Linked DNA regions of Spartinivicinus poritis. The protein of the gene in region 3 interacts with the protein of the main gene of each other region in a pairwise test. Links are inferred from orthologs where the notes say so. Each region holds a gene or a part of one and is shown on either strand. Other genes may lie near its edges. The genes, in order: ORQ98_RS05545, sfsA and ORQ98_RS07755.

Region 1 (7,301 bases), on a different replicon or contig from region 3:
GGCAAAAAACATCCACACACTGGTTTCAAAAGACATATCCCCATAAGCAATCAACACATAGCCACTGTCATGTACTATCCCCAGTGATACGACACCAGCCAAAATAAATAATAACAACAGTTTAGTAAAAGCCTTCATTAGTGTGCCTCCCCACTCAGGTTAGCACTAATGGATTGCTGGCTAGACTTAGCGACTTCTTCATCCTTACGTGGTAGCTTGCCTTTATGCAGGCGATGAAGCTCATCAATATATTGCTTGGTGGCTTTCAATGAACCAGATATATCTGGCAATGTTGGATTTAATTTTATCGCAGCTAATTGCTTCAATTGCTTATTAATAGCAGCAACTTTGGCACTCTCATAAATAAAATATTCTTTCAGCCAATTTGCAGCCTTCTCTAAGCTATTACTATAAATTAGCTGGTTTTGTTGCAACAGTGCTAACTGAGCCTGCTCAAACATCATCCGCAGATTTTGCCGTAAAAACAATTCTTCTTTAGGTGTTAGCAATACTTGTACAGGTTTATCTCGACTAATATTAATACGCAAATGATCGCTAAAATTACTCCAGGTTTGTTTTAGTTTTGCAGAAACCTTATCAGAAAAGCCGGTATCTGTTTGTTCTGCTTTAGGCGGCTCCGATTGGTTTTTTTGATAATCCGAAACAGGCATCAAGGGAAGTTCCATTACCTGACTCACCAATGCACTGATCTGTAAGTATGTACCTTCTACATCAGTTTGTTCAACCGCTCTCACGGCAGCCAAGTCATTTGCTAACGCTTCTCTAACACTATACAAAGAGTAATTATCCAACCCTCTTAAAATAGCATCTGCACTAACTAAAATAGCTTCAACACCACGGATATCACCTTCAGTTAATAACCGTTGATTAGCCAAACGTAACATGTATTCTACTTCTGCCAGCTGCCAGTCATCCCGGCTAGTGCCTTGCATTTGATTAAATTGACGCCGCAAATTACTGATATTTTCGGCTACACCCAATACATCTTGCTTTAACTTTTGCTCTGTATTGCGTAGTTGTTGTCGTTGCTGGGTCAATTGAGTCGATACTTCATCAACCTCGCTGCTCATTTGTTGTCTTGCTGCACTCACTGATTCTGCAAGTTTTGACTCAACCTTAGCAGCTTCGGCCTGGCTCACTTCAACTGGGTTAAACGACTGTTTTTTATCCAAAAAGTAACGAACATCGTAATCGAGATAAGCAATCCCTCCGACACCAACCAATGCAGCCAGACTTATCACCAGGGCTATTGGACCACTCCACCCCCGCTTGACCACTGCTGCAGGTGATTGAGTATTTGGCTCCAGGGTTTTACTACCCGTAGACTGAGCAGTTGAATTCGTTGACGCTTGCTCCACTCCTTGAGCTGATGTAGAAGAAGTTAGTGGTGTCAGAGGTTCCCGGGCAGCTTTCGTCTCAGGCTCTGTTTTGGTGGTTGCCTGATTTTTATTAGTAGTACTGTCGCCTTTACTTAACTCAGCTGGTGACTGCTCTTCAGTTACGGCTGAATTGCTTTCCTTTGTCTGAGATTGTTTTGACTGCTTTTTTTGCTTGGATAGCTGCTCTTTGGCATTGTCTGACGATTTTGCGTCAGTAGGTTTATTTCCATTTGTGTTGTTTGTCATTTATCTAGATACCAAATGCTTTCAACTTGTAAATGTAAATTAACCTGGATGTTCCATAAAGCAATTGATTTTATGAAGCCCCCAGGTTCAGGATCTCTATTTTTTGTAACAATTTCTCTTGTAGCAAAGTCTCTTATAACTATGTCTCTTAAACTATGCTTCTGGTAACAATGTCTCATGTAACAATATAAGAAACTTAAACGCTTGTTGGGAGCACCCGAGAAATAACTTGAAAAAGTTAATTCTCGGGTGCTCCTTAATCACAATTTAAAAATATCGCCTATGTAAGACTCTTGTAACCTAAATTAGTGCAGGCGATGAAGATTAGCCATACCACTCTGTAGGGTATCTCTAATAATTATGGCTACTTTATAATCATACTAGGGCCTATTGACGTTTGCCTAAAGATCGCTGTTGTGATTAAAAAGCTCAATCAAGACCAAAATGAACTAAACCAGCACTTTTATCATCGCTTCTTCACTGGCGCCATTAGCATTAATCACTTGGCTAAAACCCAACTCTGCAGATAAATCAGCAACTCTGGCACTTGGTACAATTAGCTTTATCTCATTTCGCCACTGCTGGTCTAACAAGCTTGCCAGGCGGGTAACAATTTCACCACTGGTCGCTACAATGGTATCAGTCTGATGGCTAGCAAGCAGGTGTTGTACATCAGTTTTGTTATATTGTGCTGGCACACGCTGATAAAGCGGCAGCTCCGTTACCTGGGCTCCGCGCTGTTGCAACACTTGCTTTAATAAGTCTCGCCCACCTTTACCTTTCACTATCAGTATTTTATTTTCAGCCACCTGCTGCAACTGAGGGATTGTCAATAATGCTTCACTATCAACACCTGCTGAGCAACTCGCTTCAATGTCCCACTCAGCTAAAGTAATGGCAGTTTTGCTGCCAATGGCAAACCACTGAATTTCAATTGGCCACTGAGGCCAATATTGATCCATCAGCATCCCCAGACGTTTTGCACTATAAGGGCTAATGACAATCACCTGCTGAAACAAATCCAAATTCAGAATTAGCTGCCTGATTTCAGCCGTTTCTGGTAAATCAGCTCGCTCCAGCATAGGTAACGCCCAAGCCTGTAGCCCTTGCTGCTGAAGACTAGCTACTAGTTTAGAGGCTTCAGGCTCTGGTCTGGTAATTAATATCGACATATTTACTAATAAAGTTTACTGAGGATGTCACCCGCTCCTTGGTTGAGCAGGTCTTCTGCCAGGTCTACACCAAGCTTTTCAGCTGTTTGCAGATCATCCACCCCTGAGACTTGCTGACTTTGCTGGCTGGTTATAAAGTGTGTGCCATCAGGCTCAGCTACCAAACCCCGCATTGTCAGTTGTTGATCTGACAATTGTGCAAAGCAAGCAATTGGCACTTGGCAACCTCCAGCCAACCGACGATTCATTGCTCGTTCAGCACTGACACATAAGGCAGTTTCCGAATGATGTAAAGGCGTGATTAGCTTGATGATAGTATCATCAGTTGTACGACACTCAATACCAACTGCCCCCTGCCCACCTGCCGGCAGACTTTGTTCTGGGCTAATAAAGCTACTGATTCGGCTAGCAAACTCTAAACGCTTCAGGCCCGCAGCCGCTAAAATAATAGCATCATATTGACCATCATCGAGTTTGGCGAGCCGGGTATTAACATTGCCACGTAAAAACTGGATAGTTAAGTCTGGTCGGAGCTTGAGTATTTGTGATTGGCGACGCAGACTGGAAGTGCCGACGACAGCACCTTCTGGCAGCTCTTCAAGCGTTGTATATTGATTGGAAACAAAAGCATCGCGAGGGTCTTCACGTTCACAAATAACAGGTAAAGACAGCCCTTCAGGAAACTCCATAGGGACATCTTTCATTGAGTGCACAGCAATATCAGCCTCATTGGCTAACAAGGCATTTTCCAGCTCTTTTACAAACAAGCCTTTACCACCTATCTTAGCCAGAGGTGAGTCTAAAAGCTGATCGCCTCGACTGGTCATTGGCACTAACTCAACTGTTAAGTTGCTATGATGGGAAAGTAATTGCTGCTTGACAAAATTAGCCTGCCATAAGGCTAAAGCACTTTTACGGGTTGCTATGCGTAACGTTTTCACATCTAAATCCGGCTACAAACGAGTAAATTCTAATGCTTATGATAAGTGAGCAAACCTAATTTAGCATCTATACCATTCACTAGATGTAAATACTGGTATGTACTCACAGCGAAGGGTTTTTAGGCGAGGCCACCGAGCGATGAAGCCCCAGGAGTTTAGTAAACTAAATGACTGGGGTGAAGACAATTTATTGCTCCTGCATAAACTGCATTCACACCATCCTTGGCGCTTAGTGATGGTAACAAAGCTTAAAAATCATTCGCAAAGAGTATACTATTGCCAGATTCATTGGCTAAAGTGTTTGCAGCAATTTACGCAGCCCGGCTACATGTCGTCGGCTAATTTGCAGTGGCTCAGCAACTCCTTTTAAGCGCACTTCATAACCACCTTCATCGTTTCGAGTCATTCCTTCAATGGCATTTTTTGCCACTAGTGCATTACGATGAATTCTAACAAAAGCTCCTTCAAACTCCCTTTCAAGCTCTTTTAGCGTTTCATCAATAAGCACTTCTCCTTTTGCATGTTTTACTGTTACGTATTTATTATCAGCAATAAAATAGTGCACTTCGTTGAGGGGGATTAGCTCCACTCCTTTATAAGTTTTAGCGCTGATATGACTTCGCTTTTCTGACTGTTCACCTGGTCGAAACTGGTTAATCGCATTTAATTGAGAGCGATTAGTTTTTTTCGCATTATTCAAGGCTTGTTCAAGTGCACTTTGCTTGACCGGTTTTAGCAGATAGCCTACCGCCTGAACTTCAAATGCATCTAAGGCATACTCGCCATAAGCCGTACAAAAAATAACAGCAGGGGGGCATTCCATTTCACATAAATGTCGCGCGGCTTCCAAGCCACTCATATTGGGCATACGAATATCCATCAGCACTACATCAGGGTTGAGCAACTGGGCAAGTTCCACCGCTTCCACACCATTACGCCCTTCCTCTTCCAGTGGGCTATAGCCTTCAACCTGCTCCAGCATACGTCTTAGTCGATCTCGAGCAAGTGGCTCATCATCCACGATCAATACTTTCATTACACCCTCTAAATGTCTGCTTGATCACTAGTGCTACATGGATAACTTAACTGGGTTACAAAGCCTGCCTCTTTTTGTTGGACGGATAATGACGCTTGCTTTCCATAAAGCGCCTGAAGTCGAGCAGCTATATTTTGGATCGCCATTTGGTTGCCACTTTTTGGCTCAGCAATATAAGCAGCATCAACTGGGTTATGAATACTAATCGTCAGCTGCTGGTTATCATATTGCCCCTCAATGCTGATCGTTCCTCCTTCAGCTAACGGCTGAATGCCATGATATACCGCATTCTCTAACAGTGGTTGCAAAGTGAGAGGAGGAATCGGCAAGCTATCTGGCACCTCCTCCAGATTCCAGTTCACCTGAAGTCGTTCACCTAAACGATGCTTCTCTATACGTAAGTATTGCTTACAAATCTCTAACTCGTCAGCCAAAGTGACTTTGGCCGCAACCTCATCCAAGCAAGCACGAAATAACGCCGCCAAATCTTCAACCGCTTGCTCTGCTTTTTCTGGTGACACCTGAATTAAGCTAGCAATACTGTTCATACTATTGAAAAGAAAGTGAGGGTGAATTCTAGCCTGTAGGGCTTGCAGTCGAGATCGAAGTTCAGCTTGTTCCTGCTTGCGCAACTGTTGTTGAACATAAAAATAACGAAGCAATAAGCTGGTAATAATCAGCGCAACCAGCAGATTTTTTGAAATATGCCAAGTATCTAGCTGCAGCCAGAATGAATCCCAATCTAAAGGGTAAATCACCCACTCAGCCGCCAGTGAAAAGACTAAAGTGACAAGTAAAACTACGCTATAACAGGCAGCTAGAGCATGTCCAAGCTGAGCCCCTAAAATCAGTGGTCTGATCCGACATAGGCAGCCAGCACTTACCAATACTACCCATTGAACAAAGAATGAGGTTAATGCCAGATGATTCCAATCAAAACCCATAGAGCTAGGAAGCGCTAAGACTAAAATCAGTACAAATAACTCAGCCAATACCACCAGCATAAATACTGCTCTAGTAGTACAAAGATCGGGTAAAAAAAACTCTTGATCCAGCCAATCGCCAGCTTCGAATGGTTTCACGACACTATCCGTCAATGGTTTTATATATTATTTTTAACACGTATAAAAATACTCACAAGGATAGCGGAGAAATACGAACTTTTTCTTGTCAATTGTGTGAATTAAGTCGCCAACAATAGCTAAAGAGAGAGGAACAGACTTAAAAGTAACAAAAATGAATGGAGCAATGGACTATCACTCCACTCATTCGCGACACCCTCAGAGAGGGGCAGGATGAAGGGATAATTAGTTTAAAACCAACGTTATGCTTCTAAGTAGCTCTTTTTAATTCCAATACCCTTAAGCGCAGAAAGCTCAGCCTTAGTAAGAGAGTTAATATCACTAATATATTTAGACTCAGACAAGGCAATAGGCGTCTCTTTGTCTAGCTGCCGTGCTGTTACTTCAGCTAGCTTTTCCAATGTAGTTGTCAGCTTTGTAGGCAACGAGATAAGTACCTTACCTGCTTGGGTTTCCATTAACTCATCAGATAGACTCAACTTCTCTGTAGCAAAGTCAAAAACACCACGCCACTGAGTACTGTCTTGCCCCGTTGTCTTTTGGAATGCTGCGCTTATTATCGCTCGTGGTAGTTGACTGACCTGTTGCTCCAACTCACTAGCTATGAATTGATTGCGCTTAACCGCATCAAATTGATCTTCTGGGTTTTCTTTATTTTTCTCAGCCCACAACTTGTCCGTATTATCAATAAAATGCTTCAATGTTGTTGCTATAATACCAAGATTAGATTGCTTGTATGACAGTTCATTACCTAATAATTGAATAGGGCTTGAAACGGCGAGCTTCCTTAACCACTGTAAATCTGCTGCCGTTTTTACTTGCCCTTTAATATCATAAAAAGACAGCTGACTTTCAAAAAACTTATTCGCTAAAGCTTGTTGCTGTTCAGGCGAAAGCGTCAGTTTATGTTTTTGTTTCACGGTAGAGCTTAAATAGCTTGTTGCATCTAGCAGAGCCTTTGACTTGTCATCAGAGACCGAACGACCATAAAACCCTGTAGCCTGATCTAAGTTGATTGTTTTACCGGTAGAGGAATCTTCTATAACAGCTGATTCATATTGACTTTCAAGCGTCTGAATCTTCAACTCTTGGTCCAAAGCCTCAACCTCTACATCTAGCTTGGCCATCTCTTGATCAAACTTTTGTTTTAGCACCTCTGGGCTATCGTTCTTAGCCTGTAGTATTGGTGATCCTATGCTAATACTCGAAGCTTTACTTTCAGGGGATTGCGTTCGATTAAAAAGTGCTACAATTGTCTCAGGCACTTGCTTAATATTGCTAAATGCTTTTGCAAGCTTCTGTTCTACTGTCTGAAGTGGTTGCTTAATCCAGCTTTGATAGAGGCTTTTAGCTGAGTCACTAGCCTTCTCAAACTTAAATGTTCTGCCACTCGCACTCCCTTCTGATAACTTCACTTCCTCGAC
Region 2 (7,265 bases), on a different replicon or contig from region 3:
TCCACATTATTTTTCCAACGGTTAAGCAATACAGATAATTTGCTGTCTGAAATGAGTGGTAGCAGTAAAAAATAACAAAACCGCTCTAAAATCAAAGCGATCATCAACAGTGAACAAAAGGCCAGTGGATATAACATCCAGCCCATGGCATTTAGGGATTGTTGTAAATAATCAATATTCATAAATTAGCCATTATTAATTGAGTTTAAAAACTACTGACTGGATGACTGTAGACTCAACTGGCTTACCTGCTAGCAACATGGGAGAGCATTGTGTTCTCTTTACCATTTTGAGTGCTTCCCTATCTAACACCGGATAACCAGAGCTTTTCTGAATTGAAATACTTTCCTTGCCACCCCTTTCATTTAACTCCACTTTTACTAATACCTCTCCTTGCTGATTGCGACGTTTTGCTCTAGAAGGGTAATTAAGTTCAGTCTGAGAGCAACGAGGCTTTGCTTGAGCATTCTTATGACTAGAACCCAGCGATTTTTTTGATACCACAGGTGTAGTACTTGCCACTTGAGTTTGTTTTTGTGGTTTTTTAATTGGTTTCTCAGTTTTTTTCGCAACCACGGGTTTAGGTTTAGGCTTCGCTTTTACTACCTTTTTAGCCGGTGGCTTTTTGACTGGCTTTGGTTTGACAACTTTAGCTATTTTAGGCTTTGGCTTAACGGGCTTTTTCTTAACTATTTTCTTAGCTGGTGTTTTTTTGGTAACAGGCTTAGGGGAAGGTTTTGGCTCAACTTTAGCAACTTCTTGCTTAGGTTCTGGTTGTTTGGGAGGTTCTAGCTGTTTTTCCTCAACAGGCTTTGCTTGAGCAGGCTCCACTACCCGTTGTTTAAAAGTGACATGCTGAAGTTTAAGAGGTGAACTTAACGCAGCCATTGCCTTTGGCGTCACTTGTGGTTGTTGCTGAAGGAACAACCAAAGCCAACCATGCAATAGAACAGACACACTGATGAAAAGCAGCAACAACCGGTTCATAACCAACTTTATCAAAATCAACTTAATGATAATGATTATTAACTACAAGAAAGCGCAAATCAATAGTGGACCCTCATGTGGGTTCACGTTATTTAAGTAATACATTAATGAGTTGCTGACAGAGTAGTTTCCAAAATACGGGCTAGATAAGCGATACAAAACTCGCAGCAAGTCCATCCCTGGATGCTCTAATCGGCATCCCTGCCTCATAAGGTTTTGTATCGCTCATCCATCCCCTTAAAGCTCAACGTAGAGATACCATTAGAACTTATAACTCACCGCTACTTTGGCATTAATCCCTGATTCATCCAGTTGTGAGAATGCTGTTCGATAATGGCGATCAGTAACATTATCTATACCAAAGTCTACCCTTAGCCCTTCCATTTTTTTCTGACTAGGCTCCCAACTGACATAGACATCTGTCACCGTATAGCCATCATAATTAGACTGAGGGTTACCTACAGGCACTCGGCCTTGATTCTTGGCATGAGTCACCCTTACCCCTGCCGTAACATCACCTTGCATAAAGTAACGATCTAACCCAACCACCGTTTTATCGGCAGGAATATTCTGTAAATATTGACCACTGTCTTTGTCTTTACCGCGAGTACGACCATATGAAAAATTAACCCCAAAATCACCTGTCTTATACTGGGAGTCAAACTCGTAACCTTTTAGTTCCGCATCGCGAACATTGACATAAGTAGTCGTACGTCTTTCAACTTTCTGCTCAATATAGTTATCTACATCATTTTTAAAATAAGTCAGGCGCATACTTAAAATATCGCCCTGGCTGAGCAAATCATTAAATTTAAAGCGGGTACTAAGCTCTTTATTTTCTGCCTTCTCAGGCTTTAAGTTTGGATTAGGAACAAAACGGTTTGTAACAGTTATTGGGGGTGCTGGAGGTGGAAGATCAAAGCTAAAATGGGTGCCAGATACATACAACTCTTGCAGACTAGGTGCCCTAAAGGCTTCACCATACAATGCATGCAAGGTTAACCAGTCAACAGGGTTATAGCTAATTGCCAGCGACTTAGAAAGCTCATTTTCGGTTTGATCTTTACCTACTGAATTATCGTCTGGCCTGTTATCAAACTGATCAAAACGAAAACCTGGCTGTATCGTCCAGTACTCACCTAGTGGAATCGCCAGCTTAGTGAATACACCCCATACCGTGCTCCGTCCATCGGTAAACTCTTGCCGGTCTGCACCATTACGTTTGCCTTCAACCCGATCCTGGTAATAGTCCAAACCATAAGTCCAATCAACCCAGCTGAGCTCCGAGGTATTAACTAATGAAAGACCAGTGGTACTATAACGAATAGAGTCATGCCTTGGCCCATTAGTTTTTCTAAACTCATTAAGCTTGGTGTAGTTGTGATAAACACCGGCATTTACATTTACCCAGTTATTATTTTCTGGCTTTAATTGATAGCCAACCACCCAATTATTTTGCTCAATTTTACGGTTAATTAATGGGTTAGACCGCGCTGAAATATTGGTAGAGGGATTGGACGGCACATTCTCATCAATATGCTTCATATGGTAAGAAAACTTAAGCATTTCATCTTCAGCTAAATGCCAGCGCCATTTAGCTAGCCCACCCTTGTGCCGTGTAGCAGAATTTTCTAAATCTTTACCACTACCCAGCCTTAGCTCATTACTATCTGTATAAAAGGTGCTTAGTAAATAATCGGTATTACCTAAACGGCCTGCTAATGTTGTATTGTTACGATTATCATGATCCGCTGACTGATAAGCTTGCTTTACTTTAACTGCAAAATTTTCATCAGGATCAAGAATGTCATCAGCATCAATGGTTGTCAGGCCAATAGCACCACCTATTGCGCCACTCCCCCACAAAGAACCTGCTGTACCTTTAACCACCTCAACAGACTTGAGTAATTCTGGATTAATATAAAATAACCCACGGTGAGCACCATCACTGAAATTTTGCCGCGCACCATCAATCACTTGAACAATTCTACGCTCATCTAAACCACGAATGTTAACTCGCTGTGATGTTTTCCTTGGCCCAGCTGATACCTGTACATTCGACAAGTGCTTTACTGTATCGGCAATACTATCCGGCTGCTGTAGTGAAATAGACTCGCTATCGACCTGATCTACTGATTTAGGCTCTTTCTGGGCAGTTGTTTCTGTGCGTGTGGCGGTTACCACTACCTCATCAAATGTGACTTTTTGACTGGCCCAACTAGAAACGCTAACAGCTAGTGCACTGGCTAAAGCAGTGAGCTGCCAATATGGCTGCTCTGGCATTGGAATATCCCCCCAGATATTGGAGGCTGTCGCAAAAGCACTTCAAAGCAAGTCCCTTCTCACCTGTGGGGGAGAAGGTTAGGATGAGGGGGCTAGTCTGCCACTGCAAGACTAGCGACAGCAACTTTAATTGAAATAAAGAGTGCTGGTTGTTCCGCGTAGCGGTGGCTTTAAAGCAATTACACCCTCACCCCAGCCCTCTCCCAGAGGGAGAGGGAGCTAAAAATGCTTTTTGTGACAACCTCATTGAAAAGAAAAAACTCACTGAAGCAGATACTCCAGTGAATAAGCTAAGTGAGTAGTAGCACAATGAATACAAACGCAAATGATAATAATTATTATTTACAAGTCAATAGATTAATTGCCTAACTTCCGCCCTTTGAGGTTTAAGCAAGAAGTTTTAAAGTAGGAAGAAGCAGACCGCAGGAACTATTGGAAATTGGTGTGATTAAACTGTGTCATATAGATGAAATAAAAGAAGGGGAAAGCCGAGGCTTTAAAAGTGGCGAGTACAATGTATTTGCAGTTAAAAAGCAGGGGGAGATTTACCTATACCACAACAGCTGCCCTCACCTAGGCATTAGCCTGGAATGGATGCCAGACCAGTTTTTAGATATGGAAGGCAGCTTGATTCAATGTGCTACTCATGGCGCTTTGTTTTTAATCGAATCTGGCGAGTGCATTGCAGGCCCCTGCCAAGGTGATTGCCTGCTACCGTGCCCGTTTTCAGTCCATCAAGATGGACAGATCTACATCCAAGTTACGACGTAAGCAATCATAAACAGGTAATGGCTTAACCAGTTCAATTTGCTCTGCTGATAAGTCAGCCTGATAAGCAATCACTTCAACACCCACTTTGATTGCCTCTCTCAACAGATCACTGTATGTGGAATCAATAGCATCGGCTGGAGCCACTTTTTCAATGCCATGGTGCTGCACACAAAACAGCAGCACCGCACGATGGCCAGCTTCCACCATTTCCATTAACTCACGAATATGCTTCGCACCACGGGTGGTCACTGCATCAGGAAAGATACCCCAGCCATCACCAATGGCTAACGTGACATTTTTAACCTCTACATAACAGTCCACTAAACCCTCACCTTTTAACAAAAAGTCTATGCGGCTGTTCTCTTTCCCATAGCGAACTTCTTTATTAATTTCGCTATAGCCTTGTAATTCGGTTATCACGCCCTTATCTATAGCTTCCCTGACCAGATGATTCGCTCGGCCAGTGTTAATGCCTGCCAAGTAATGGTCAACTTTGCCATCCTGATGAGTAATTGGGGTCTCTACTATTTCCCAGGTGTGAGGATATTTTCTCTTCGCTTGGTTAGAGGTAGAAAACCAAACTTTGCTACCTGGTTGGCAACAGTTTTTCATTGAGCCCGTATTGGGACAGTGAATGGTAATTTGCGAACCATCCGCTAGCTCAATATCGGCCAAAAAGCGCTTATAGCGTTTTATGAGGACGCCTTGTTGGCAAGCTGGAGTGAACTTCAAGCTGATATCCCTAGATTGAATTCAATCAAATGTGTGCAGTCTAACGATAAATCGACCATACTAGTTAAGTTGGCAGCAGTTCACAACACTTGGTAATAAAGGAGCAGCTTTTTATCACTTTGATAATTTGGGAAGCACAGCTTCCTCAAATAAATCAGTAGCTTCCTTTTAAGCTATCTGGTAGTTTCACCGCTCCTAAAAGGAATTGATCCGGTTAGAGCGGGCAGATGAACCAAAGTGACATAGCCAGCTGCTGATCGATGGGAAAATTTCTTGAATGTGAGGCTGTAAAAATATGTCAGCACAAAATAAGACAGATACCGGCAACCTGTTAAAAAGCTTCACTCCTTACCAGGCGCAAGATGGTGAGGAATATATGAATGAGAAGCAGCTTGCCCACTTTGCAGGCATCTTGCAAACCTGGAAAACAGAACTGATGGAAGAGGTTGACCGCACCGTCTCCCATATGAAAGACGAAGCAGCTAACTTTCCTGATCCTGCCGACCGCGCCAGCCAAGAAGAAGAGTTCAGCCTTGAGCTAAGAACGCGTGACCGTGAACGTAAACTAATCAAAAAAATTGAAAAGACCTTAGAGCGAATCGAAAGCGACGATTACGGCTTTTGTGATGCCTGCGGTGTAGAGATTGGTATTCGCCGACTAGAAGCAAGGCCAACAGCAACGCTATGTATCGACTGCAAAACCCTGGCTGAAATTAAAGAGCGTCAGACAGGTATCTAAGAGTAATACCGCTAATAAATACATCATATGCCATGGCTTCCTTTTACCATGGCATAAATGCTCTGCTACCAAGTGAATGACTGCCCCGCAATATATAGGACGTTTTGCCCCATCCCCCACTGGCCCATTGCACTTTGGCTCGCTAGTTGGCGCCGTTGCCAGCTATCTTGACGCCAAAGCTAACCAAGGCCAATGGCTGGTTCGTATTGAAGATATTGACCCTCCCCGTGAACAACCTGGTGCCGCTGATTTAATTTTAAAAGCCCTTGAGACATATGGCCTTTATTGGGATGGCCCGGTGATTTACCAATCACAGCGGAGCGAGCTATATCGCGCAGCCTTGGCAAACCTACAGGCTGAAGGCTTTAGTTTTTTTTGCACCTGTTCACGCAGGCAGCTAACAGGCCAACCGGTTTACCCTGGTTACTGTCATGATAAAACCTTAGCGCCAGATGATGATCACTCCATCAAAATCAAAACAGCCAACCATAAAGTGATTTTTGACGACCTAATTCAAGGGGTTCAGCAATGTCAGTTTGGTGTTGATGATGGTGACTTTGTGGTGTTTCGTAAGGATGGCTTATTTGCTTATCAACTCGCCGTAACCGTCGATGACCAAGAGCAGGGAATTACTCATATTGTTAGAGGTTCTGACCTACTGACATCCACCCCCAAGCAGTGCCTGCTACAGCAGTATTTAGATTATCAAACCCCTTTCTATGCCCATCATCCAGTGATTAATAAGGAAGACGGTAGCAAGCTCAGTAAACAGACTTTTGCTAACCCACTACCACTAGATACGCCTGCTCCACAACTGCTACGCGCTTTGACTGCTCTAGGGCACAGCCCACCCAAAGCTTTAGCCAGTAGCTCAGTAAATGAAATTATTGAGTGGGGAGTTCAGCACTGGCAACTACCAAAAGTGCCAAAAATGATGGGAATACCTGAAGCGGTATTACAGGAAAAAATCAACCAAGGCTAAAACTCTAATAGCTTTAATGCCTGCTGAGACCTTAGGTTTGCCTGGGCTAATACTGAAATAGAGGCTTGTTGTAACAATTGGGTTTTAGCCAGATTGGCCGTTTCCAATGCAAAGTCTGCATCTCTGATTCGTGACACTGCTGAAGTCAGGCTATCTCGCTGATTTAGTAAGTTGTCCACATTTGCAACAAAGCGGTTCTGTAAAGCACCCACTTGAGCCTGCTGAAAAGCCACCCGCTGCAAGCTGTTATCCACTGCGGTAAGTACTAGGTTGGCGCCAGCTACAGTACTAATGCTGGCAAACTTGAGAGGGATACTATCAGCCAAGTCACCAAACTCGCCTACGCTAAAGCCAGCATTGGCTATCCCCCCAGATGCGGTAGTTGAGCTTAAGGTGATTCTACCTGCAGACACTAGCTCAATAGCGCTTAGGTGGGGGTTATTATTGTTAATCACGCTAGGGATGGGAGGCTCTACTGTGGAAAAGCCAGCCTCTGCAATGTTGGCGGTTTGGTTTTCAAACACAATATTGCGACCATCAGCCGCTTCAAGCCGAAATGAAGGGCCAATACTACCAGCTGTAAAATGGGGGTCTACCACAAACTCAGCCACTACCCCAGTAGAGCCTGTATGCTGATTAACTGAGCTAACCACTTTTCTGGCTATTTCTTCTGTGGTATCAGCCGCACTAAAATTCACCTCAACCGTTACCCCGTTAATATCCACTGACTCTTGCCGGGTATTGCCTGGGGTAATGGTATAGCCTATAACC
Region 3 (7,168 bases):
ACCCGGTACAGCAATCCAGCGCTGAGCACCTTTTGCACCCGTACCAAACAACAACACTGCAACAAGCAGTGCCAAACCTATAAGGTATACCCAAGGAGCCCAACGACAAAATATACGGGGGGGCACCTGGGCAAATAAAGCCATCACCACAAAACCAATAGCAAGATAAATCGATTGCCTGGTCATAATGGATTCGCTTTGACCACTGGCACTAAATAAAATGAATAAGCCCCCTGCTGTTAACAACAACAGAGCACCCAGCAAAATTGGATCAAGATGGAGCTTAAACCAAAACCCCGGAGGCTTGCTTAATTGCCCATGGGTAACAGAGGACAGCTGTCTTACATATTCAGGACTCATTCAGACTTACTCACTGCTAATCGCTGTTCTGCCAACTTGGGTAACAAATAAGCATCTAGTACTTTACGAGCAACAGGAGCAGCGGCAGAACTTCCCCCCCCTCCATTTTCAACAATAACTGCAATGGCTATCTGTGGATTTTCAATCGGTGCAAATGCTATGAATAAACCATGGTCATGGTGGATTTTTTTCAGTTTTTTTGCGTCGTAACGCTCGTTTTGTTTAATTCCAACTACTTGTGCTGTTCCTGTTTTTCCCGCCATAGTGTATTGCAGATCTTTACCTATGCGATAATTAGCCGTGCCACGGGGGTCATGAACTACTTTACGCATAGACTCATTAACAAAGTCCCAATAAGCGGGGTTAGACACCTCTATTGATTCTGGTGCAGTAGGTAACTCTCGTTTTATTTCTCCAGAAGCGGACTTAAGTAGTTTAGGTTGGATCCACTTACCTCTATTAGCTATCACAGCTGTTGCCGTTGCCAACTGTAATGGCGTTGACAGCATATAGCCTTGACCAATTCCACTGATTAACGTTTCACCTGGGAACCAAGGCACTCCTTTAACACCTTCTTTCCACTCACGAGACGGAATCAACCCAGGCCGCTGCTCAGCAACATCCATTGCTGTACGTTTACCTAAACCAAACTTAGTTAAATAATCATGTAAATCATCAATTCCCATATTTAAAGCTAAGTCATAAAAATAAGTATCATTTGAGACATAAACCGCTCGCTCCAAATTCACCCAGCCATGACCTCCTCGTTTCCAGTTTCTATATAAACGAGGCTTATTGGGCAGCTTATAGTAACCAGGATCAAAGATTTTAAAGCTAGGCTCTCTTACTCCCAGATCTAAAGCGGCCAATGCCAGCATGGGTTTTATTGTAGAAGCCGGGGGGTATTCTCCTAATGACGCGCGATTGTATAAGGGGCGATCTGGATGATCCCGTAAAACACTATAGGTTTTATAGGGGATACCAGAAACAAATAAATTAGGGTCATAAGATGGCTGGCTGACCATCGCGAGTATCCCGCCAGTTTTAGGCTCAATGGCTACAATAGCACCACGTTTACCAGCCAGCGCTTCATACGAAACTTGTTGTAAATAGCTATCTAAATACAGAGTTAAGTTGACACCTGGTTGGGGATCCTGCTGGTTTAAAACGCGTAATACACGCCCCCTGGCGTTTGTTTCAACTTCCTGGTAACCCACCTGTCCAAGCAAATCCTCTTCATAAAAGCGCTCGACACCGATTTTTCCAATTGAGCGCATACCACTATATTTTTGAGGATCAAGCCGCTTCAACTCTCTTTCGTTAATTTTGCCTACGTAACCAACCGCATGGGCAAAAGGTTCTGCTTGTGGGTAAAAGCGAACCAACTGAGCCTCGATTTCAACACCAGTGAAGCGCTGCTCATTTACAGAAATAATGGCTATTTCTTCTTCTGTTAGACCATGCTTCAATGGTACTGGCTCATAGGGTGCTCGCCGCTTACGCAAGCGCTTATAAAAACCCTGGACTTCTTCTTCTGAAATATTTATTAATGAGGCTAGGTCACGCACCGTAGTATCCAGATCCTTGATGCGCTCCTTGATTAAAGACAGGTTAAAACTTGGTTTATTATCCGCGAGCAATATGCCATGAGTGTCGTAGATCAAGCCTCGGGTAGGCGGGATGGGCTTTAAGTGAATTCGGTTTTCATCCGACTTAGTTGAGAGTTCTTCATATTGAACAACTTGTAGAACAAATAGTCTTGATAGTAATAGCCCAGTTAATAGCACCAGGCAAAATGCAGCAAGAACAATCCGGTTTTTAAAGATTTTAACTTCTCGCCTATGATCCTTCAGAGTATCCCGGTCATTCATTGCTAATTACTAATGCTTTTTTAGCTTAACGGTGATAAGGGTGGTTTTGGAGAATACTCCAAGCACGATACAACTGTTCAGCAACTAGTACTCGAACCAGTGGATGAGGAAGCGTTAACGGAGATAGACACCATTTTTGCTCAGCTCTAGCCAAACACTCTGGGGCTAGTCCTTCTGGCCCTCCCACTAATAGGGCAACATTACGTCCATCAAGCCGCCAGCCCGAGAGCTGGTCAGCAAGTTGCTCCGTAGACCAGGGCTTTCCAGTAAGGTCTAACGCTATCACCCTGTCACTTGGAGCAATAGCCGCGAGCATCTGCTCCCCCTCTTTTTTTTGAGCCCGCTTTAAATCGCTGCCTTTGGTACGTTTTGCTAAAGGAATCTCACAGCTTTCTAGCTTACAGTCAGAAGGCAGTCGCTTGGCATATTCACTATAGCCAGCAACAACCCATGAGGGCATCTTAGTGCCCACAGCAATTAAGCGAACTCGCATATCAGAAAACCTTACTAGTGCTGATGCTCTAAGCTAGCAGTAGAGGTTTCCCATAGCCGCTCCAAGTCATAGAACTGACGAGTAGCAGGCAACATAATATGAGTTACAACATCACCCAAGTCGACCAGCACCCACTCAGCAGAGTCCTGCCCTTCAACCCCTAATGGGCGAACACCATTTTCTTTGGCTTTTTCAATAATTGAATCAGCAAGAGATTTGATATGGCGGTTGGAGGTTCCACTGACAATAATCATATGATCGGTAACGCTGGTCATACCTTTCACATCGAGGCAGGTTATGTCGTTCCCTTTCATATCTTCAAGGGTATCAACAACAAGCTGCTTAAGTTGTTCAGAATACATATAGGTTTTGTTAGTCCTCTTTCTTTACCAAACATAACGCCAGCTAAGCTGGCAAGTGTTACTGACGAATGTGCCCATCCCCCAGTACCACATATTTTTGCGAGGTTAAGCCTTCAAGACCCACAGGCCCTCTCGCATGAATCTTATCTGTAGAAATACCAATTTCAGCACCAAGGCCATATTCAAAGCCATCTGCAAAACCAGTCGAGGCATTAACCATGACAGAGCTAGAATCCACCTCAGTTAAAAAAGCTCTCGCTTTTGTATAATTTTCTGTCACGATGGCATCCGTATGATGAGAGCCATAGTGATTAATATGCTCAATGGCTTCCGCCATATCAGCCACTATTTTCACTGATAATATTGGCGCCAGGTATTCGGTATACCAGTCTTCTTCACCAGCAGGGTTCATACCAGCTACTATTGACAAGGTACGATCACAGCCTCTTAGCTCAACCCCTGTGGCAAGATACATGTCTGCTAGTTTCGGCAACAAACCGGCTGCTTGCTGTTCATTTATTAACAATGTTTCCATTGCATTACAAACACCATAACGGCGAGTTTTCGCATTAATTGCTATTGAGATAGCTTTTTCAGGATCTGCTTCACTATCTATATAAACATGACATACGCCGTCCAGATGCTTTATCACTGGAACAGACGCATCATTACTAATTCGCTCTATTAATCCTTTACCACCACGAGGAACTATCACGTCAACATAGTCAGGCATGGTGATCATTTCACCCACGGCTGCACGGTCAACTGTTTCAACTACCTGCACACTATCTGAAGGTAGCCCCGCTTTTTTAAGCCCTTGCTGAATACACTGGGCAATAGCCTGATTTGAGTGAAAGGCTTCTGAGCCCCCTCTTAAAATGGTGGCATTACCAGACTTTAGGCATAAGCTAGCAGCATCAATGGTGACATTAGGCCGTGACTCGTAAATTATTCCAATCACTCCTAGCGGAACACGCATTTTGCCCACTTGGATACCACTGGGCAAATATTTAAGATCAGCGATTTCACCAATGGGATCAGGTAAGCTGGCTACTTGATTTAAGCCATCAATCATTGCGTCAATTCGTGCGGGAGTTAACTCTAAGCGATCGAGTAGCGCTGCATCCAAACCTTTTTGCTGGCCTTGGGCAAGATCTTGTTGATTTGCAGCAAGTAATGACGAGCGAGAAGCACTTAACGCTTCCGCAATATGAGTTAATGCGGCATTTTTTTGCTGTGTGGGGGCTTTGGCTATTACTTTTGAAGCTTGGCGAGCTCGCTGGCCTACATCTGCCATATACGCTTTCACATCCATACAGCTATCCTAAAGTTGTTATGGTTTAAGTTCAAGCGCTCGATTATAGCCAGCTTCCAGCCTTCTGCACATGATTTGTTAGGATAATTCAACAATTGGCGTTATAGCACCTCTTTTATGAATATCTATAAATTAAGACTAGCAGTTGTGAACACAACCACACTACTAGAGATATCACAGAATACTTGCCTTACTCAGTAAATATCCTCATCACGAATAGAATCTAAAATACCATCTCTAAAGCGATAAACTCGTTTACGATTAGAGCCTTTTTGAAAATAGTCCCACTCTTCAATAATTTGATTGGCAAAGTTATAACCTCGATAAAAATAGCGACCTTTAATGCGCCCGACTAACCTGGCCCTGGTAGGCTCACCACACAAATAAGCGACCAAGGCTATGTTATCACCTTGCTCAATTGCCCCCTTTGGCTCTATACAGTTGACTCGTTTAGCTATATGACCGCCATAGCCACCTGTTTCAATTTTTACTAACTCATCATCTTCAAATGTCAAAATACGTATAAAGCGACTAGAGCTGGCACCATACACCCAAAACTCTTTTGTTATATAGTTTGAGGCCTCAAAACCATCATGATAGCGGCGAATATGCTCAACCACGATTTCCTCTCGAATAGCAGGCTTACCACAACGATTAATCACTTGTCCTGTTGTATACCCCTCAACCACTAGCTTGGTTTTACAACGGAATGCATGACTTGGTAAAGATAACGCCCAGCCAATTACTAAAGAAATGGTTACTGCTATGGCACGAGGAAAATGAAGCATTGAGTTACCTGTGGGTGTTGATTTCTAGTAAGCCCTCATATAACTATACGATCAAAATTCGACCAACTTTGTTTCAACCCATTTCTATACCCACTTGCTATAAACACAAAAGCCAGGAATAACCTGGCTTTTGTGTTTATAGATAAAGAAGCGTTACGCTACTTTAACCACATATGTCCCAAACGCTCTGGCTCAAGTTTAGGCTTAGCAGTTTCATCAGTCAGTGACCGGCGAAGAGCTCGTTCAGGCTGATCTTCTGAGGTTGCTTCCCCTCCATTCACAGATTCTGTAGAGAAGGCATACCACAAGGTCGATAAGCCAATAGCATCTGCATTAATTTCCAAGGCTGCTTTACTGATGTTATCAGTGGTATCACAGGCCGCATGATAGCATGGGTCAAACGGCTCTCCGGCTTTACCACCATACAGTTTCGCTTGGGCTTCGGTCTTTACCCCTTCTGCTCCTGTAAACAAGCCACCAAATGGAATGCCTGCATTAAAGAACGCTGCATAGTCAGAACGGAAGCTGATTTCTGATGGAGTACTCTGAGTACCTTGCATATTGAAGTACAAGTTAAATAAAGCTTCTATCGCATCTGACCCTTTCGGACCTTTCAGCCCAAACTCAGAGCCATCTCCATCGTATACACCCAGCTTATAGTTGGGCGAGCCAACCATATCGAAGTTAAGGTAGAGAGCAATTTTATCTTTTTCAGCATCAGATAAAGACTCAACATACTTAGTTGAACCAATCAAACCAAACTCTTCAGCTCCCCACCAGGCAAACCGCAGTTTATTCTTCGGCATCACCCGCTTCATTTTTAATGCCACTTCTAAAATTGCAGCACTACCAGAACCATTGTCATTAATACCTGGCCCATCATCAACAGAATCTAAATGAGCGCCAACCATGACAACATTATTTGGATTGCCCAAACGGCTCTCAGCAATCACGTTGTAAGTGGTGGTTTCAGTACGATCGACTTTAACTGACATATTCAGCGTTAATCCAGAAGTGTCAGCCCAGCTCACACCTTTGTCGTAGGTAGCGAAAAAAACCGGGATACCTCCACTATAGTCAGATGATAAAGTACCACTCATCAAACCTTTTCGGTCATCAGAATTACCCTGGTTAAAAATGATTGCACCAACAGCACCTGCATTGGCTGCATTTTCAGCTTTTTGTTGAAAAGAGCAACTTCCCCGCTGAATTAACGCAACATGGCCTTGAGGAAACCCAACAAAATCATCAGCCTCACAGCCACTGCTTGACTTGTTATCTGGCCCTAAGTCAAGATCCACAGCAGTAACCAACGCTGTTTCATCCCCACCATCACTATGGGACATAACCCGGAAATCCTTATCTTCCTCATAAACATCGCCTCTAGGTGAGGTTTGCTTCAACGTAGCAGGACCTAGTTTTTTAAACTGCCGAAAAGAAAAAGGGTTAAGCTCTACCTTATAACCGGCAGCGGACATTTTATGAGCAATATACTGCACTGACTGGGTATAACCATTTGAACCAGAAACCCGAGTACCATTATTAGCGTCAGCAATTGCCTGCAACACATTTAAATGCTGCACAACACCATTTGCTGTTACACAACGCATTAAACGCCAAGGGGTGTTATTTGCACGATATTCACAAGACCAGCCTTCATCAGAGTCATGAACAGGCCCATCGTTAGCTAGCGCATTTCCAGAGGCTCCTATAACGCTTAGCATAATAGGGAGCAGTGTTTTCTTCATGGAATCCCTCCATTTTATTATTTTTTTAATGTCCTAATTTCATGCATGTACATAAAATTATATGACTAGACAACACTGATTTTATTTAAAATAAGTACTTACCAGCCTATCCCTTTCAATTTTGTAATTTAAATATCAAATAAAACCAGCAGTATCAACAACCAACAAATTGTCGATATACTACTTTTTAACACCTATAAAAAGATTTGACGATTAAAAAATTAAATTTTC

What was found.
Region 1: the proteins of ORQ98_RS07755 (region 3) and ORQ98_RS05545 interact in binary tests that used the Escherichia coli proteins (3 or more experiments, as listed by UniProt). The link is inferred for Spartinivicinus poritis from one-to-one orthologs.
Region 2: the proteins of ORQ98_RS07755 (region 3) and sfsA interact in binary tests that used the Escherichia coli proteins (3 or more experiments, as listed by UniProt). The link is inferred for Spartinivicinus poritis from one-to-one orthologs.

Annotation. Positions count from the first base shown.
Region 1 is NZ_JAPMOU010000004.1:268,112-275,412, forward strand. What follows is about bases 2,924-5,844. They hold ORQ98_RS05545 (LytR/AlgR family response regulator transcription factor), read right to left. Parts: upstream 4,796-5,844; coding sequence 4,052-4,795; downstream 2,924-4,051. Other genes in these bases: hemC (hydroxymethylbilane synthase), read right to left, coding at 2,924-3,759; ORQ98_RS05550 (sensor histidine kinase), read right to left, coding at 4,804-5,844. In the rest of the region: ORQ98_RS05525 (heme biosynthesis HemY N-terminal domain-containing protein), read right to left, coding at 1-138; ORQ98_RS05530 (uroporphyrinogen-III C-methyltransferase), read right to left, coding at 138-1,646; ORQ98_RS05535 (uroporphyrinogen-III synthase), read right to left, coding at 2,096-2,818; more of hemC, read right to left, coding at 2,824-2,923; more of ORQ98_RS05550, read right to left, coding at 5,845-5,877; ORQ98_RS05555 (hypothetical protein), read right to left, coding at 6,120-7,301. UniProt on the Escherichia coli protein: Member of the two-component regulatory system BtsS/BtsR, which is part of a nutrient-sensing regulatory network composed of BtsS/BtsR, the low-affinity pyruvate signaling system YpdA/YpdB and their respective target proteins, BtsT and YhjX.
Region 2 is NZ_JAPMOU010000017.1:94,303-101,567, reverse strand. The notes cover bases 2,886-5,770. They hold sfsA (DNA/RNA nuclease SfsA), read right to left. Parts: upstream 4,774-5,770; coding sequence 3,997-4,773; downstream 2,886-3,996. Other genes in these bases: gluQRS (tRNA glutamyl-Q(34) synthetase GluQRS), read left to right, coding at 5,589-5,770; dksA (RNA polymerase-binding protein DksA), read left to right, coding at 5,069-5,512; ORQ98_RS14405 (Rieske (2Fe-2S) protein), read left to right, coding at 3,715-4,041; ORQ98_RS14410 (hypothetical protein), read left to right, coding at 3,420-3,572; ORQ98_RS14415 (TonB-dependent hemoglobin/transferrin/lactoferrin family receptor), read right to left, coding at 2,886-3,270. In the rest of the region: ORQ98_RS14425 (MotA/TolQ/ExbB proton channel family protein), read right to left, coding at 1-182; ORQ98_RS14420 (energy transducer TonB), read right to left, coding at 196-987; more of ORQ98_RS14415, read right to left, coding at 1,249-2,885; more of gluQRS, read left to right, coding at 5,771-6,494; ORQ98_RS14385 (flagellin N-terminal helical domain-containing protein), read right to left, coding at 6,491-7,265. UniProt on the Escherichia coli protein: Binds to DNA non-specifically. Could be a regulatory factor involved in maltose metabolism.
Region 3 is NZ_JAPMOU010000007.1:55,000-62,167, forward strand. Bases 2,274-5,061 are described here. They hold ORQ98_RS07755 (glutamate-5-semialdehyde dehydrogenase), read right to left. Parts: upstream 4,402-5,061; coding sequence 3,145-4,401; downstream 2,274-3,144. Other genes in these bases: rlmH (23S rRNA (pseudouridine(1915)-N(3))-methyltransferase RlmH), read right to left, coding at 2,274-2,724; rsfS (ribosome silencing factor), read right to left, coding at 2,739-3,086; ORQ98_RS07760 (DUF2845 domain-containing protein), read right to left, coding at 4,596-5,061. In the rest of the region: rod shape-determining protein RodA, read right to left, coding at 1-360; mrdA (penicillin-binding protein 2), read right to left, coding at 357-2,231; more of rlmH, read right to left, coding at 2,257-2,273; more of ORQ98_RS07760, read right to left, coding at 5,062-5,189; ORQ98_RS07765 (M28 family metallopeptidase), read right to left, coding at 5,348-6,937. UniProt on the Escherichia coli protein: Catalyzes the NADPH-dependent reduction of L-glutamate 5-phosphate into L-glutamate 5-semialdehyde and phosphate. The product spontaneously undergoes cyclization to form 1-pyrroline-5-carboxylate.